Regions from separate parts of the Sinomonas atrocyanea genome, predicted to be linked through region 2. Evidence: predicted binding sites of a transcription regulator. Region 2 holds the regulator's gene; each other region holds the start of a gene.
What was found. Region 2 encodes LexA, which represses DNA repair genes until DNA is damaged. Its sites were predicted from a motif close to TCGAACANNTGTTCGA; they were not measured.
Positions count from the first base shown of each region.

Region 1 (5,041 bases), 530 kb from region 2:
TGAGCCGGTTGATGGTGACGACGACGGCGGACGAGTCCAGCCCGCCCGAGAGCGCGCTGCCCACGGGGACCTCGGAGTTCAGGCGGATCCGGATGGCCTCGGTGAAGCGGCGCCGGTACTCGTCGATGACCTCGGGCGTGTAGGGCGTGTTGACCTCGGCCAGCTCGGCGAGCTCTTCCCGCAGGCGCGTGAAGGAGGAGATGCGGAAGCGGCTCGTGGCGAGGTCCACCGTCATCATCTCGCCCGGGAGCAGCTTGCGGACGCCGTCGAAGAAGGTCTCCTCGGTGTCGTCGTGGATGCGGTACTGGAGGTACCGGTACAGGATCCGCTCGTTGGGCCGGGCCTCGACGAGCCCTGTGGCGAGGATCGGCTTGATCTCCGAGGCGAACAGCAGCCGGGGATCCTGCTCGGTGCCGGCATTGGCCCAGTAGAGCGGCTTGATGCCGAAGTGGTCACGGGCCAGGACCAGCTGGCCCCGGTGCCGGTCGAAGATGGCCAGGCCGAACATGCCGTTGAACCGGTCGAACGCCTCGGCGCCCCACTCCTCGTACGCCTGCAGCACCACTTCGGTGTCGGAGGCGGTGCGGAAGCTGCGGCCGGCCGCTTCGAGCTCGGCCCGCAGTTCCCGGTAGTTGTAGACCTCCCCGTTGTAGACGAGGACCGTCTGGCCGTCGGCACTGATCATCGGCTCCTGGCCGTGGGCGACGTCGACGATCGCGAGCCGCCGGTGCGCGAGCCCCACGCTGCCGTCGGTGAAGTAGCCCTCGCCGTCGGGCCCCCGGTGCACGATGCAGGTGTTCATCGCCGCCAGCAGCGATTCATCGAGCCCAGCGCCGAAATAGCCGGCGATTCCGCACATAGTGCTGTCCTCATCTGTTGTCCTGCGGGTCTGCGCTCCATGCTACCGGCGGGGCCCCGGGGAACCGCCGCGGAGGGTCCCGACTAGACTGTCACGGTGACATCGAACGCCCCGACCCCGCCGCAGTCAGCACCGGATCCCCGCCCAGCCCAGGACCAGGGCGCGCCCGTGGTCGGTGTGCTCGCCCTGCAGGGCGATGTGCGCGAGCACCTCGCAGCCCTCGAGCAGGCCGGCGCGCGGGCGGTCAAGGTGCGCCGTCCCGAGGAACTCGACGAGGTCGACGGCCTCGTGGTCCCCGGCGGGGAGTCCACCACCATTGACAAGCTGGCCCGTGCCTTCGGCATCGCCGAGCCGCTGCGGGCCAAGATCCGCGCAGGCTTCCCCGTGTACGGCTCGTGCGCCGGGATGATCCTGCTCGCCGACGAGATCGCGGACCCCACTCCTGATCTTGCAGGCAGGCCGCAGGAGTCGTTCGGCGGCCTCGACATCACGGTGCGGCGCAATGCGTTCGGCCGCCAGCGGGAGTCGTTCGAGACGGATCTGGACTTCAAGGAAGTGGACCAGAGCCGCGGGCCCGTCCACGCCGTGTTCATCCGCGGGCCGTGGGTCGAGCGCGTCGGCCCCGACGTCGAGGTCCTCGCCGAGGTCGATCCAGCGCACGCGTCGCACACGGCGACGCTCGGGGGCAGGTCTAGAATTGTCGCAGTGCGTTCTGGACGGCTGCTCGCCACATCGTTCCACCCCGAGGTGACGGGCGAGACACGGATCCATGAACTTTTCATCCGCATGATCAGAGGAGAAGCGTAGGCATGTCCGGCCACTCCAAATGGGCGACCACCAAGCACAAGAAGGCCGTCGTCGACGCCAAGCGTGCCAAGGCGTTCGCCAAGTACATCAAGACCATCGAGGTCGCCGCGCGCATGGGCGGCCCCGACCTCTCCGGCAACCCCGCGCTCGACCTCGCCGTCAGCAAGGCGAAGAAGAACTCGGTCCCCAACGACAACATCGACCGCGCCATCAAGCGCGGCGCCGGCCTGACCGGCGAGGCGATCGAGTACACCGAGATCATGTACGAGGCCCGCGGGCCGCAGGGCTCGGCGCTCCTCATCGAGTGCCTCACCGAGAACCGCAACCGCGCCGCGGCGGATGTGCGCCTGGCGGTCACCCGCAACGGCGGCTCCATGGCCGACCAGGGCTCGGTCAACTACCTGTTCGCCCGCAAGGGCGTCGTGGTCCTGCCAAAGAACGGCCTCTCCGAGGACGACCTGCTCATGGCGGTGCTCGACGCCGGTGCCGAGGAGGTCAAGGACGGCGGCGAGAACTGGATCGTCTACTCCGAACCCGCCGACCTCCAGGCCATCCGCGACGCCCTGACCGCGGCCGGCATCGAGTACGACACCGACGAGGCCGAGTTCGTGCCCTCGATGGAGGTCGACCTCGACGCCGACGGCGCGCGCAAGTTCGTGCGCCTCGTCGATGCCCTCGAAGACCTCGACGACGTGCAGAACGTGTACACGAACGCGGGCATGAGCGACGACGTCATGGCGGAGCTCGAGAACGACTGAGGCGTGAGTACCCCCGAGGCGCCCGGCGCGCGGACTGCGAGGCCGGGCGCCGGCCTGCGGGTGCTGGGCGTCGACCCGGGCCTGACCCGCTGCGGCATCGGCGTCGTGGACGTCGCCGCCGACCGCCGGGCGACCCTCGTCGCCGTCGGGGTGGTGGGGACGAAGGCCGACGAGCCTCTGGACGCGCGCCTGCTGGCCATCGCCCAGGCGATCGACGAATGGCTCGACCGCCACGAGCCGGAGGTCGTCGCCGTGGAGCGCGTCTTCTCCCAGCTGAACGTGAGCACCGTCATGGGCGTCGCCCAGGCCTCGGGCGTGGTGATCGCCGCGGCGGCGCGCCGCGGCATCCCGGTCGCGCTGCACACTCCCAGCGAGGTCAAGGCCGCCGTGACCGGCAGCGGCCGCGCGGACAAGGACGCCGTCACGCGCATGGTCACCAAGATCCTCCGGCTCGAGACGGCCCCGCGCCCGGCGGACGCCGCCGACGCGCTCGCGCTGGCCCTCGCCCACGCGTGGCGCGGCAGCGCTCCTGGCTCGCCCTCCGCGGCGGGACGCACGACGGCGATGCAGGCCACGGCGCTCACGGCCGCGCAGAGGCTGTGGCAGGAAGCGGAGGCGAAGGCGCGCCGCGGCCGATGAGCCGCGCACGCGCCGGGTGGCGGAAGGGCGAGCCGAGGCGAAGGCGCGCCGCGCCCCTTGAGGCGGGTCCGCGCCGTCGGCCGCTAGAGTTCTCGTAGATATGTTCGGATCCAACGGCCACGGCAACGGGCAAGGCAAGGGGTATCGGTGATCAGCTTCCTCCGCGGTCCGGTCGCCCACGTGGGGCTGTCCTCGGGCGTCATCGACGTCAACGGCGCGGGCATGGCGTTCTGGGCGACGCCCCAGACCCTCGCCGGGCTCAGGCTCGGCGAGGAGGCAACGGTCCACACCTCGCTCGTGGTGCGCGAGGACTCCCTGACGCTGTTCGGGTTCGCCGACGCCGAGGAGCGGGAGGTCTTCGAGGTGCTTCTGGGCGTCTCCGGGGTGGGCCCGCGGCTCGCGCTGGCCGTCCTGGCCGTCCACAGCCCGGAGGCGGTCCGCGTCGCGGCGCACTCCGAGGACGCGAAGGCCTTCACCAAGGTGCCGGGGATCGGTCCGAAGGTGGGCGCCCGGCTCGTCCTGGAACTCAAGGGCAAGCTCGTGCCCCTCGGGACCGCCCAGGAGCCCGCGGTCGCCGCCGCGGGGGCCGAGGCGCCGTGGAAGGCCCAGGTCATCGAGGCGATGGCCTCCCTCGGGTGGAGCGAGAAGGACGCCGCCGCGAGCATCGAGAAGGCGATGGCCGACGCTCCCGAGGTCGCCGCCTCGGGAAGCGTCCCCGAGATCCTGCGGGCCACGCTGCGCTGGCTCGGCCAGGGCGCCCGGGCGCTGAAGGCCGGCGCCCGTGGCTGAGCCGTCGCTGGTCGCCAGCCAGGAGGAGCCCGAGGAACGGGCCCTCGAGGCGGCGCTGCGGCCCAAGTTCCTCGACGAGTTCGTGGGCCAGGGGCGGGTCCGCCGCCAGCTCTCGCTGGTGCTCGAGGCGAGCCGGATGCGCGGCCGCACCGCGGACCACGTGCTGCTGTCCGGACCGCCGGGCCTCGGCAAGACCACGCTCGCCATGATCATCGCCGGCGAGATGAATGCTCCCCTGCGGATCTCCTCCGGCCCGGCGATCCAGCACGCCGGCGACCTCGCCGCGATCCTGTCCTCGCTCTCCGAGGGCGAGGTGCTCTTCCTGGACGAGATCCACCGCATGTCGCGTCCCGCCGAGGAGATGCTCTACATGGCGATGGAGGACTTCCGGGTCGACATCGTGGTGGGCAAGGGCGCGGGCGCGACGGCGATCCCGCTCGACCTGCCCCCCTTCACCCTCGTCGGGGCGACCACCCGGGCGGGACTCCTCCCCGGGCCGCTGCGGGACCGCTTCGGGTTCACCGGCCACCTCGAGTTCTACACCGTGGAGGAGCTCGAGCTCGTGCTGCGCCGTTCTGCGGGCCTTCTGGACCTGAAGGTGACCTCCGCCGGGTTCACCGAGGTGGCCGGGCGGTCGCGGGGCACCCCGCGCATCGCGAACCGGCTCCTGCGCCGGGTGCGGGACTGGGCACTCGTCCACGGCATCGAGCAGATCGACGCGCGCGCGGCGGGCGCGGCGCTGGACATGTACGAGGTCGACGCGCGGGGGCTTGACCGGCTCGACAGGGGGGTCCTGTCCGCACTCGTGACGAAGTTCGGGGGCGGCCCCGTGGGGCTGTCCACCCTCGCGATCGCGGTGGGGGAGGAACCGGAGACCGTCGAGACGGTCGCCGAGCCCTACCTGGTCCGCGAGGGCCTCATGGGCCGGACGCCCCGCGGGCGGATCGCCACGCCGCTGGCCTACGAGCACCTCGGCCTCCCGGTCCCGGCCAGCGCCCCGTTCGCCGAGAGCGCAACGCTGTTCGGTCCGGGCTCGGACGAGGCCGATGGATCGTTGGACTGATCGGGGCCGCCCTGCAGCGTGCCCTTAGACTGGGATCACACCCTCGCGTGGCCGAGGGCCCCTATGCCGCGCCCGGGACCCGCCCGAACGCTACCCGAGCCCCACACAGATTGGACCTTGTATGGA
Region 1 covers NZ_CP014518.1:2,352,318-2,357,358, reverse strand. The annotation lists gene asnB (asparagine synthase (glutamine-hydrolyzing)) at 1-859, opposite strand, end outside; gene pdxT (pyridoxal 5'-phosphate synthase glutaminase subunit PdxT) at 1,028-1,666, shown strand; gene SA2016_RS10805 (YebC/PmpR family DNA-binding transcriptional regulator) at 1,669-2,424, shown strand; gene ruvC (crossover junction endodeoxyribonuclease RuvC) at 2,479-3,063, shown strand; gene ruvA (Holliday junction branch migration protein RuvA) at 3,211-3,852, shown strand; gene ruvB (Holliday junction branch migration DNA helicase RuvB) at 3,845-4,915, shown strand.
Region 1: ruvA (Holliday junction branch migration protein RuvA) is a predicted target of LexA. The motif match lies at 3,156-3,171, and genes of this name have one in related genera.

Region 2 (5,041 bases):
GCCCGCCGTCGTGCGCCCACCGTCCGCCGGCGCGGCAGACGAGCGCGAGGCGCTCGGCCTCCTGGACGCGGCGGTCGCCGCGATGGGCGGCCAGCAGCGCGACGGCCAGCACGAGATGGCCAGGCAGGTCGCCCGGGCGATCGCCGACGGCCAGCACCTCCTTGTCCAGGCCGGCACCGGCACCGGCAAGTCGCTCGCGTACCTCGTGCCGCTCATCGCGCATGCGCAGGCGAGCGACCGCCCGGCAGTGGTGGCCACCGCGACGCTCGCGCTCCAGGCGCAGATCGTGGGCCGCGACCTGCCGCGCCTGCTCGAGGCGGTCACGCCCCACCTGGACCGGCCGGTGGACGTGGCCCTGGTCAAGGGCCGCTCCAACTACCTGTGCCGGCACAAGCTCGAGGGCGGGTTCCCGACCGACGAGCCGGCCGAGGGCCAGCTGTTCTCCCTCGGCGAGGACGCGGTGCCCCACCCGGGCGCCGGGCCCACGAGCCAGCTCGGCCGCGAGGTGCAGCGGCTGCGCGAGTGGTCCGAGGAGACCGAGACCGGGGACCGCGACGACCTCGTCCCCGGCGTCACCGACCGTGCCTGGCGGCAGGTCTCCGTGACCGCCCTTGAGTGCCTCGGCGCGCAGAAGTGCCCCTTCGCCGCCGAATGCTTCAGCGAGCTCGCCCGCCAGCGCGGGGCCGAGGCCGACATCGTCGTGACCAACCACGCGATGCTCGCCATCAACGCCTTCGAGGGCCTCAATGTCCTCCCGGAATATGACGTGGTGGTCGTCGACGAGGCCCACGAGCTCGCCGACCGGGTGACCGGCGCCGTGAGCGCCCAGCTCTCCGGGCAGATGATCCAGGCGGCCGCCTCGAGCGCGCGCCGGCACTGCGCCATCTCGGTCGAGGCGCTCCAGGGCGCCGCCACCGCCCTGGAGCTCTCGCTCACCTCCGCACCTACCGGCCTCCTGGCGCGCGGCCTGAACGAGGAGCAGGCGCAGAACGTCGCGCTCGTCCGGGACGCGTGCCGCGTGGCCCTCTCCGACTCGAAGCCTGGGGAGTCGCAGTCGGCCGACGGCGCCCGGCAGGTCGCCCGGTCGCGGCTCATGGCCGTGCTGGAGGTCTGCGAGCGGCTCCTCGATGCCGAGGCCAACCGCGAAGTCGTCTGGGTCACCCGCCTGGGCGCCCCGGACCCCGTCACGGGCTACTCCACGCCGGACGACGACGCACCGGCCATGCTCCACATCGCGCCGCTGAGCATCGGCGGCAGGCTCCGCGACGGGCTCTTCGACGGGCACACCGTGGTGCTCACGAGCGCGACGCTCGCGATCGGCTCCGCCTTCGAGCCCACCGCGGGCGCCCTCGGCCTCCTGGGGCCCGGCGCGCCCACCTGGACCGGCGTGGACGTCGGCTCCCCGTTCGACTACCCGAAGCAGGGCATGCTCTACGTCGCCCGGCACCTGCCCAAGCCCGGCCGCGGCGTCTCGCCCGAGGCGCTCGACGAGCTCGAGGCACTCCTTGCCGCCTCGCGCGGCGGGGCGCTGTGCCTGTTCTCCTCGCGGCGCGCGGCCGAGGAGGCCGCCGACGAGCTGCGGTCGCGGCTGGAGACCACGATCCTGTGCCAGGGCGAGTCGTCCATGAGCGCGCTCGTGAAGCAGTTCGCGGCGGAGCCGGACACCTGCCTGTTCGGGACCATGTCCCTCTGGCAGGGGGTCGACGTGCCGGGGCAGTCGTGCCGGCTCGTCGTGATCGACCGGATCCCGTTCCCGCGCCCGGACGACCCGCTCATGTCCGCCCGCTCCCGGGCCGTCGCCCAGGCCGGGGGCAACGGCTTCATGAGCGTCTCCGCGACCCACGCGGCGGTGCGCCTCGCCCAGGGCGCCGGGCGGCTCATCCGCACGACCGCGGACCGCGGGGTCGTGGCCGTGCTCGACTCGCGCCTCGCCACCGAGCGCTACGGCGCCTTCCTGCGCGGGGCACTGCCGCCGCTGTGGGGCACCACGGACCGCCGCGTGGTGCTGGACGCGCTCGGGAGGCTCGCGCAGGCGGGCTGAGGCTGCGCTCAGACGGAGCGCAGCACCGAGACGACCTTGCCCATGACCGTCGCCTCGTCGCCCAGGATGGGCTCGTACCTGGTGTTCTGGGGCAGGAGCCAGGTGTGGCCGTCACGCTGCCGGAACGTCTTGACCGTGGCCTCGTCGTCGAGCAGGGCGGCGACGATGTCGCCGTTCTCGGCGCTGTTCTGCCGCCTGACGACGACCCAGTCTCCGTCGCAGATGGCCGCATCGATCATCGAGTCGCCCTTGACGCGGAGCATGAACAGCTCCCCGTAGCCCACGAGCTGGCGGGGGAGCGGCATGACGTCCTCGACCGCCTGGTCGGCGAGGATCGGGCCACCGGCGGCGATGCGGCCGACGAGCGGGACCATGGCCGTGTCCGCTGCGGACGCCATGGTCTCCAGCGTGGCCCCGCCGGCGCCGAGCAGCGCCGCGGCGCCCTCGCCGCTAACGCTGAGCTCGCCCTCGTCGAGGGTGAGCGGCATCAGGACCTCCATGGCGCGCGGACGCTTCGGGTCGCGCCGCAGGTAGCCGAGCTTCTCCAGCTGCGACAGCTGGTGCGTGACGCTCGAGAGGCTAGCGAGCCCGACCGTGTCGCCGATCTCGCGCATCGAGGGCGGGTACCCCTTGAGCTGTACCGAGCGCTGGATCGTCTCGAGGATCCTCTTCTGGCGCGCCGTCAGCCCTTTTGCCGCCTTCGTCCGTGGTGCCATGCCGTCCCTGTCCCTTCGCCGCCCGCGCCTCCGCGCGGTCTGTACCGGCTCGGGACCAGAACTGTCGGACCCCCTCCGCACCATGTCTCCATGGCCTTGAGAGGGAGCAGCCGGTCCGAAGGTTCGGGCCCGTGCCCCGTGCTGCTCCCACCGTAGGACAGTTGTGTGCACCTTTCAAACACATGTTCGAGCGAGTCTGGACATTGTTCGTGGACAGGTGCTAGGAAGGAACCAAGAAGTTCGAAGATGCATTCGAAGAAACTGCACCTCCGAGTCCCGCTCCTGCGCTGGAGCTTCGAAGAATCGAAGCCCGCCGCGCCGCCGGACCCGGGAGGTGCAGGGGAAGGCAGACCATGGCACACGCGATCCATCTCGGCCCCCTCGCGGCACCCCGCGCGGCACGGACCTCCCGCACGCCGCTGCGCCTGACGCGGCGGGGACGCATCGTCCTCGTCGTCGTCCCGCTGTTCCTGGCAACGCTCGCGATGCTCATCGCATGGGCGGCCCTCACGGTGCCGGCCCAGGCGGGCGCGGCGCCCCTCACCGGCCCGGGGGCCACCGTGACCGTGACGGTGCAGCCGGGGGAGTCCCTGTGGACGATCGCCGCCCGGCGCGTGCCGAACCAGGATCCGCGGGTCACCGTCAGTCAGATCCAGGACCTCAACGGCCTCACCGGCGTCCGGGTGCTCCCCGGCGAACAGATCCTCGTCCCGGTCCTCAAGTAGCCGCAAGGCGGCTCCGGTGCCGGGCGTCACGAACGCCCTGTCCTGCCGCCTCCGAATGGGGTGCGCCGAGGGCGCTGGCGTAGGCTGGAGCAGTGGACGACCAGCTTCAGCGACTCAACCGGCTCCCTCTCCGCGATGACCTCCGCGGCCAGCATCCGTACGGCGCGCCGCAGATCGATGTCCCCATCCAGCTCAACGTCAACGAGAACACCCACGGCGTCCCGCAGGACGTCCAGGACGCCATCGTGGAGGCCGTCCGCGGAGTCGTCGGGGGCCTGAACCGGTATCCGGACCGTGAGTTCACGCGGCTGCGGGAGTCCCTTGCCGAGTACCTCGGGCACGGCCTCGCCCCGGAGCAGCTCTGGGCCGCCAACGGGTCGAACGAGGTGCTGCAGCAGATCCTCCAGGCCTTCGGCGGCCCGGGGCGATCGGCCCTCGGCTTCCCTCCCACCTACTCGATGTACCCGCTGCTCGCCGCCGGGACCGGCACCGCGTACCTGAAGGGCACCCGCCAGGAGGACTTCGAGCTCACCGCAGCCTCGGCCGCGCGCCAGGTGCGCGAGCTCGCCCCGAACATCGTCTTCCTGTGCTCGCCCAACAACCCGACCGGGACGGCTCTCGGCCTCGACGTGGTCGAGGCCGTCTACGAGGCGGGCGAGGCGAGCCAGGCCATTGTCATCGTCGACGAGGCGTACGCCGAGTTCGCCCAGCTCGGCACGCACAGCGCCCTCACGCTGCTGCCCGGCCGCCCCCGGCTGATCGTGACGCGCACCATGAGCAAGGCCTTCGCCCTCGCCGGCGCACGCCTGGGCTACCTCGCCGCCGCCCCCGAGGTCATCGACGCGCTGCGCCTTGTCCGCCTCCCGTACCACCTCTCCGCCGTCACCCAGGCCACGGCGCTCGCCGCGCTCGAGCACCGGGCCTCCCTCATGGCCGAGGTCGAGGAGATCAAGCACCAGCGGGACCGCATCGTGAAGGAACTGGCGCGCATGGGCCTCACCCCGGCGTCCTCGGACTCGAACTTCGTCTTCTTCACAGGTCTCGGCGACCCGCAGAAGATCTGGCACGGCCTGCTCGAGGCGGGCGTGATCGTGCGCGACGTCGGGATCCCCGGGAGCCTGCGGGTCACCGCGGGCACCGAGCGCGAGACGAGCGCGTTCCTGACGCGGCTCGAGGAGCTCCTCGCCGCGGACGGCCGCCTGCCCGCCGCCTAGAATAAAAGAAGCACCCCCGCAGACGCCTGATCGAAGGACACACACCCATGAGTACCGAGCTGCAGACCGCGCCCGTGACCCAGCGGACCGCGCGGATGGAGCGCACCACGAGCGAGTCCTCGGTCCTCGTCGACATCAACCTCGACGGCACCGGCCGCTCCGACATCTCCAGCAGCGTCCCGTTCTACGACCACATGCTCACGGCCCTGTCCAAGCATTCGCTGATCGACCTGACCGTGAAGGCGACCGGGGACACGCATATCGACGTCCACCACACCGTCGAGGACATTGCGATCACGTTCGGCGAGGTCCTCAAGCAGGCGCTCGGCAACAAGGCCGGCATCC
Region 2 covers NZ_CP014518.1:1,817,364-1,822,404, forward strand. The annotation lists gene SA2016_RS08380 (ATP-dependent DNA helicase) at 1-2,041, shown strand, start outside; gene lexA (transcriptional repressor LexA) at 2,050-2,757, opposite strand; gene SA2016_RS08390 (LysM peptidoglycan-binding domain-containing protein) at 3,111-3,482, shown strand; gene SA2016_RS08395 (histidinol-phosphate transaminase) at 3,575-4,696, shown strand; gene hisB (imidazoleglycerol-phosphate dehydratase HisB) at 4,744-5,041, shown strand, end outside.

Region 3 (5,041 bases), 1.5 Mb from region 2:
AGCACGATCGTGCTCTCGATCCCCGCGTTCCTGCTCATCGGCGTGGGCTCCATCCCGGCGACCCTCGCCGGCCTCGCACTGATCGCGTTCCCCGTGACGTTCTACGTGGCCAACCTCGCCTCGGCCCTGCCCGCGCAGTTCCCCACGGCGAGCCGCTACGGCGCCATGGGCATCGCGTACAACTTCGCCGTGGCCATCTTCGGCGGGACCACGCCGTTCATCATCGACGCCCTCATCCAGTCCACCGGCAACGACATGATGCCGGCGTACTACCTCATGGCCACCTCGGTGGTCGGCGCGGTGGCCATCTGGTTCCTGCGCGAGTCCTCGCAGCGCCCGCTGCCCGGCTCGCTGCCGAGCGTTGACACCGAGGCCGAGGCGCGCGAGGTGGTCGCGCACCAGGAGGAGAACCCGCACATCGACCTCGAGCACATGCCGCTCCCCGAGGTCCCCGTCGCGCTGGCGGACGACGGCGTGGCGCTGCAGCTCCCGCTCGACCACCCGGCTGCCGTCGAGGCCGCGCAGGAGGCCGGTGTGGACCTGGAGGCCACCGCGCTCGAGGCCCAGGTGTCCGGCGAGGCGCCGGTCGCGTCGGGCCCGATCTCCGGCCCGGTGCCCGAGGTCCCGATGGCTCCCGCCTCCGTCAAGAACTGAGGGCCCTCAGCCCTCGACGGCGATCCCGAGCCGCGCTGCCATGAGCTCCGCGAGCTCGGCGGCCTGGAGGCCGCTCACGGTCGCCCCGCGGAGCCCGTCGATCCCGGACACCCGGGAGAGGCGGGCTCCTCGCATGTCCACATGCTCGAAGGATGCCCCCTGGCGTCGAGCGCATCGATCTGGGTGCCCTCGAAGGCCACGCGCATCGCCGACGCGTGGCCGAGATCGAGCTCCTCGATCGCGCAGTCCTCGAACTTCACGTCGCGCAGCCGGGCGCCGCGCAGGTTGACGTAGCCGAGCTTGCAGCCGCGCACGAGGACGCCGTTCAGCTCGGCGTCGTACAGCTCCGCGGAGCCGATCCTGGAGGCCTCGATCTCGACGCCCCGCCAGCGGCTCCGCGGTGCCGGCAGGCTGGGGGCGTTGAGCCGCTCGAAGCGGCAGTCGAGGAAGGAGACCGAGCGGAGGTCGGCGTCGTGCGCCGTGACGTCACGGAAGGCGCACTCCGAGAAGGTGGCGGCGCCGAGCTCGCGGCCCGTGAAGTCCGCGCCGTCGAAGGCGAGCCCCTCCGTGCGGTGCCCGGCCTCCGGGTCGCCCGCGAGACCGGGCTCGAGTCCCTCGAGGAGCAGCGGTTCGAGGCGTGGGGCGCCCTGGTCCCGGGCGCGCGGGCCGGCATTCCGGGCGGGGCGGGGGGAGCGGATCGAGTCTGCCATGCGTCGAGGGTAGCCGCGCCGCCGCGAACCCGGCAGGGCCATTCCGCACGCGCCTGAATCCGGCTGGACGGAACTAGGCTGGGCGCATGGCTTCCCTCACAGGCATCCAGGGACTGAAGATCGCGGTCCTCGACGACTACCAAGGCGTGGCCCGGGAGATGGGCGGGTTCGCCCGGCTCGAGGACGCGGGCGCCGAGGTCACCGTGTTCCGCGAGCACCTGGGGCACGACGACGGCGCCGTGGCCGCCGCGCTCGCCCCCTTCGACGTGCTCGTGGCCATGCGCGAGCGCACGCCCCTGACGGCGGCGCGGCTCGAGCGGCTGCCGAACGTGAAGTTCATCGTCTCGACGGGCCGGCGCAACGCGTCGATCGACCTCAAGGCGACGGCCGCCCGCGGCATCCCAGTCTGCGGCACCGGCTATCTCCCCTCCCCCGCCGCCGAGCACACGTGGGCGCTCATCCACGCGGCCGTGCGCCGGCTCGACGCCGAACTCGGCTCGGGCGGATCGGGCTGGACGGGCGACGGCGGCTGGCAGACCACCGTGGGCCGGGGCCTCGAAGGTGCGCGGCTGGGCCTGCTGGGCCTGGGCAACCTCGGCAGCCGGGTGGCGCGCGTGGGCCTCGCATTCGGGATGGACGTCATCGCGTGGAGCCAGAACCTCACCGACGAGCACGCGGCGGAGGTCGGCGTGCGCCGGGTCGGGAAGGACGAGCTCTTCGCCGAGGCGGACATCCTCTCGATCCATCTGGTCCTGTCGAAGCGGACGCGGGGTCTCGTGGGTGCCGCGGAGCTCGCACTCATGAAGCCGGATGCCCTGCTCGTGAACAGCTCGCGCGGGCCGATCGTGGACGAGGCTGCGCTCGTGGAGGCCCTCGAGGCGGGCCGGATCGGCGGCGCGGCCCTCGACGTGTACGACGTCGAGCCCCTGCCGGCCGATCACCCGCTGCGGACGGCGCCGCGGACCTTCCTCACCCCGCACATCGGCTATGTCACGCGCGAGCAGTACGAGGTCTTCTACCGTGATGCTGTGGAGGACATCGAGGCGTGGGCCGCGGGGTCGCCGGTGCGGGTCATGGAGCTTCCGCCCAAGTAGGCAGATCCGTTCGACGTATACATCTTCTCTCCTGCAGTCTATCTATCGAATACATTTTCGGATAGAATAGAGCGGGAGGGGGTGGCGTGCGTGGGGATCACAGCATATTCAGTGGCGGTGCCGGACGAACTCTCGTTCACCTCGCGTCGCCCGGCGGTGCTCGGGGGCCTGCTGGCCCTGGACCCCACCGCACTGGACACGGCTCGAGGAGTGGCGGAAGCGCTCGAGGCGTTCGCGGACTTCGACGCGTACAGCGCCGCGATGCGGGCGTTCCTCGTGGACCGGTGTGCGCAGCTCATCTCCGAGGAGCCGCTCGAAGGCCGGGACGGCCAGCCCGCCAGGCTCAACGGGGACATCGCCCACGCTGTTGCGGTGTCCGAGGTTGCCCTCCTCCAAGGAACCTCCGAGGCGGCTGCTGCGCGTACAGTGAACTTCTCCCAGGCCCTCGTGGGCCGTCATCCCGCGGTGCACGAGGCGCTCCTCTCCGGGGACCTCACGGAGGCGCACGCCCGGATCATCGTCGAGCAGGCGTCGACTCTGCCCCAGACTGCGGCCGAGCTGTTCGGCATCGAGGCGCTAGGGCGCCTTCGCACCCGCAAGGGCCATCGGCGCACGCCGAGCGAGCTTCGCCGCAACGTGCTGGCCCTGCGGGAGCGACTGCACCCCGAGTCCATCACTCGACGCCGCACCCATGCGGAGACCGATCGCGGAGTCTGGCTGCGCTCGGAGGACGACGGCATGTGCACGCTGACCGCCCTCCTGCCGGCCGAGATCGGCATGGCCGCCTTCCACCGGATCGACGTCATCGCGAACAGCGCCCACAAGGCCGAGGGCGAGTACCGCACCACGCCGCAGCTTCGCGCCGACGCGTTCGCCCGGGCCCTGCTCGAAGCGGGTGGCACGACCGAAAGGCCAGCCCTTGCGACGCACGGCGCCGGCCCGTCACCCGTGGCGGTGCCCTCACCGGAGGGCCTCGCGGACCTCCTGCGGCCAGAGATCGTGGTCCATATCCCCGCCGCAGTGCTCCTCGGCGCTTCGGATGATGCGGCCGAGCTCGAAGGCTACGGCGTCGTCGACGCGCACACCGCCCGAGGGCTGGCGGCCGCGGCGCCGACGTGGCAGCGCCTTTGGACCGACAGCGAAGGGGTGCCCGTGAAGCTCGGCAGGACAGCGTACCGGCCGCCGGATTCCCTCAGACGCTTCATCCGCTATAGGGACGGAGCATGCCGCGTCCCAGGATGCATGCGCGCCGCGCGCCGCGCGGAGATCGACCACACGGTCGAGTGGCAGGACGGGGGCAGCACCGATGCCGACAACCTTGCTCTTCTGTGCCCCAAGCACCACGCGCTCAAGTCGCTCGCGCTGTTCACGCTCGGACGCCGGGCATCCGGCGACCTCGTGTGGACGACGCTCCTCGGCTTCGGCCATCCCTCGGAACCCTCGGACCGCGATCACATCCTGGGTCCACGGAGCGCGGATCTTCCGGTTCGGCCCGGCGAACTGTCCCAGCCGTCCGGACCACCCCTACCGCCCGAACCTGGGCATAGACCGCCGCCGGAACAGCGTCCGGAAGAACCGCCCCCCTTCTGACGCGCGGCCGCCGGCAGACCGGCGCGGCCTAGCGCTTGGGGCGCCGCGCCGGGCCGCCGAGGACGCGGTCGGGCAGCACGGCCGCGGCCGCGCGGACGGCCTTGTACCGCAGCGACGGGACGGACACGGAGCGGCCGGCCAGGTTGTCGCGGAGCCCGTCTCGGACCACCCGCTCGGCGCGGAGCCATGCCCAGCCGGGGATCCACCGCGTCTCCATGCCCATGCGGGCATGGAACTCCGTGCGCACAAACCCCGGGCACAGCGCGGTGACGAGCACCCCGGAGCGCCGATAGTGCACGTTGGCCCACCGGCTGAAGGCGAGCAGCCACGCCTTGGCCGCCGAATAGGTCCCCCTCGGCAGGAAGGCCGCGACGCTCGCCACGTTGACGATGCGGCCCTCCCCCCGCGCGAGCATGCCCGGGAGCACGGCCCGGGTGGTCTTCAGCGCGGCCTCGACGTGGAGCCGGAGGTGGTGGACCTCCTCCTCGACCGGGGTGTGGTGGAAGTCGTGGAGGAGCCCCAGGCCGGCGTTGTTGACGAGGATCCCGATAGGCCTCGACGGGTCGGCGAGCCGCGTGGTCACCGTGCCGAGGTCCACGGGGTCGGTGAGGTCAGCGGCCAGAACCTCGGTCGCGACTCCGTGACGGCTGCCGAGCTCCTTCGCCAGGGCGTCCAGGCGGTCCTGGCCACGCGCCACGAGGACGAGATCGTGCCCCTGGGCTGCGAGCTGTCGCGCGAACTCGGCCCCGAGGCCGCTGCTCGCGCCGGTGATGAGCGCCGTCGTCATGCGCCCAGCCTACCGACCCGGCTCAGTCTGCTGCTCAGGCGGTCCGCGGGGCGGGGGCGACGACCTTGATGACGGCCGAGTCGTCCGCCGCCGCGAGGCCGTGGGCCGCGCCGAGCAGGTAGAGCTGCTCGGCGGCAGCGGCGACGGGAGCCGGGAGGCCCACGGAGCGGGCGGCCTTGCCGACGATCCCCATGTCCTTGACGAAG
Region 3 covers NZ_CP014518.1:344,448-349,488, reverse strand. The annotation lists gene SA2016_RS01640 (MFS transporter) at 1-654, shown strand, start outside; gene SA2016_RS01635 (pentapeptide repeat-containing protein) at 729-1,364, opposite strand; gene SA2016_RS01630 (D-2-hydroxyacid dehydrogenase family protein) at 1,451-2,458, shown strand; gene SA2016_RS01625 (HNH endonuclease signature motif containing protein) at 2,576-4,048, shown strand; gene SA2016_RS01620 (SDR family NAD(P)-dependent oxidoreductase) at 4,077-4,835, opposite strand; gene SA2016_RS01615 (NAD(P)-dependent oxidoreductase) at 4,870-5,041, opposite strand, start outside.
Region 3: SA2016_RS01625 (HNH endonuclease signature motif containing protein) is a predicted target of LexA. The motif match lies at 2,504-2,519, and genes of this name have one in related genera.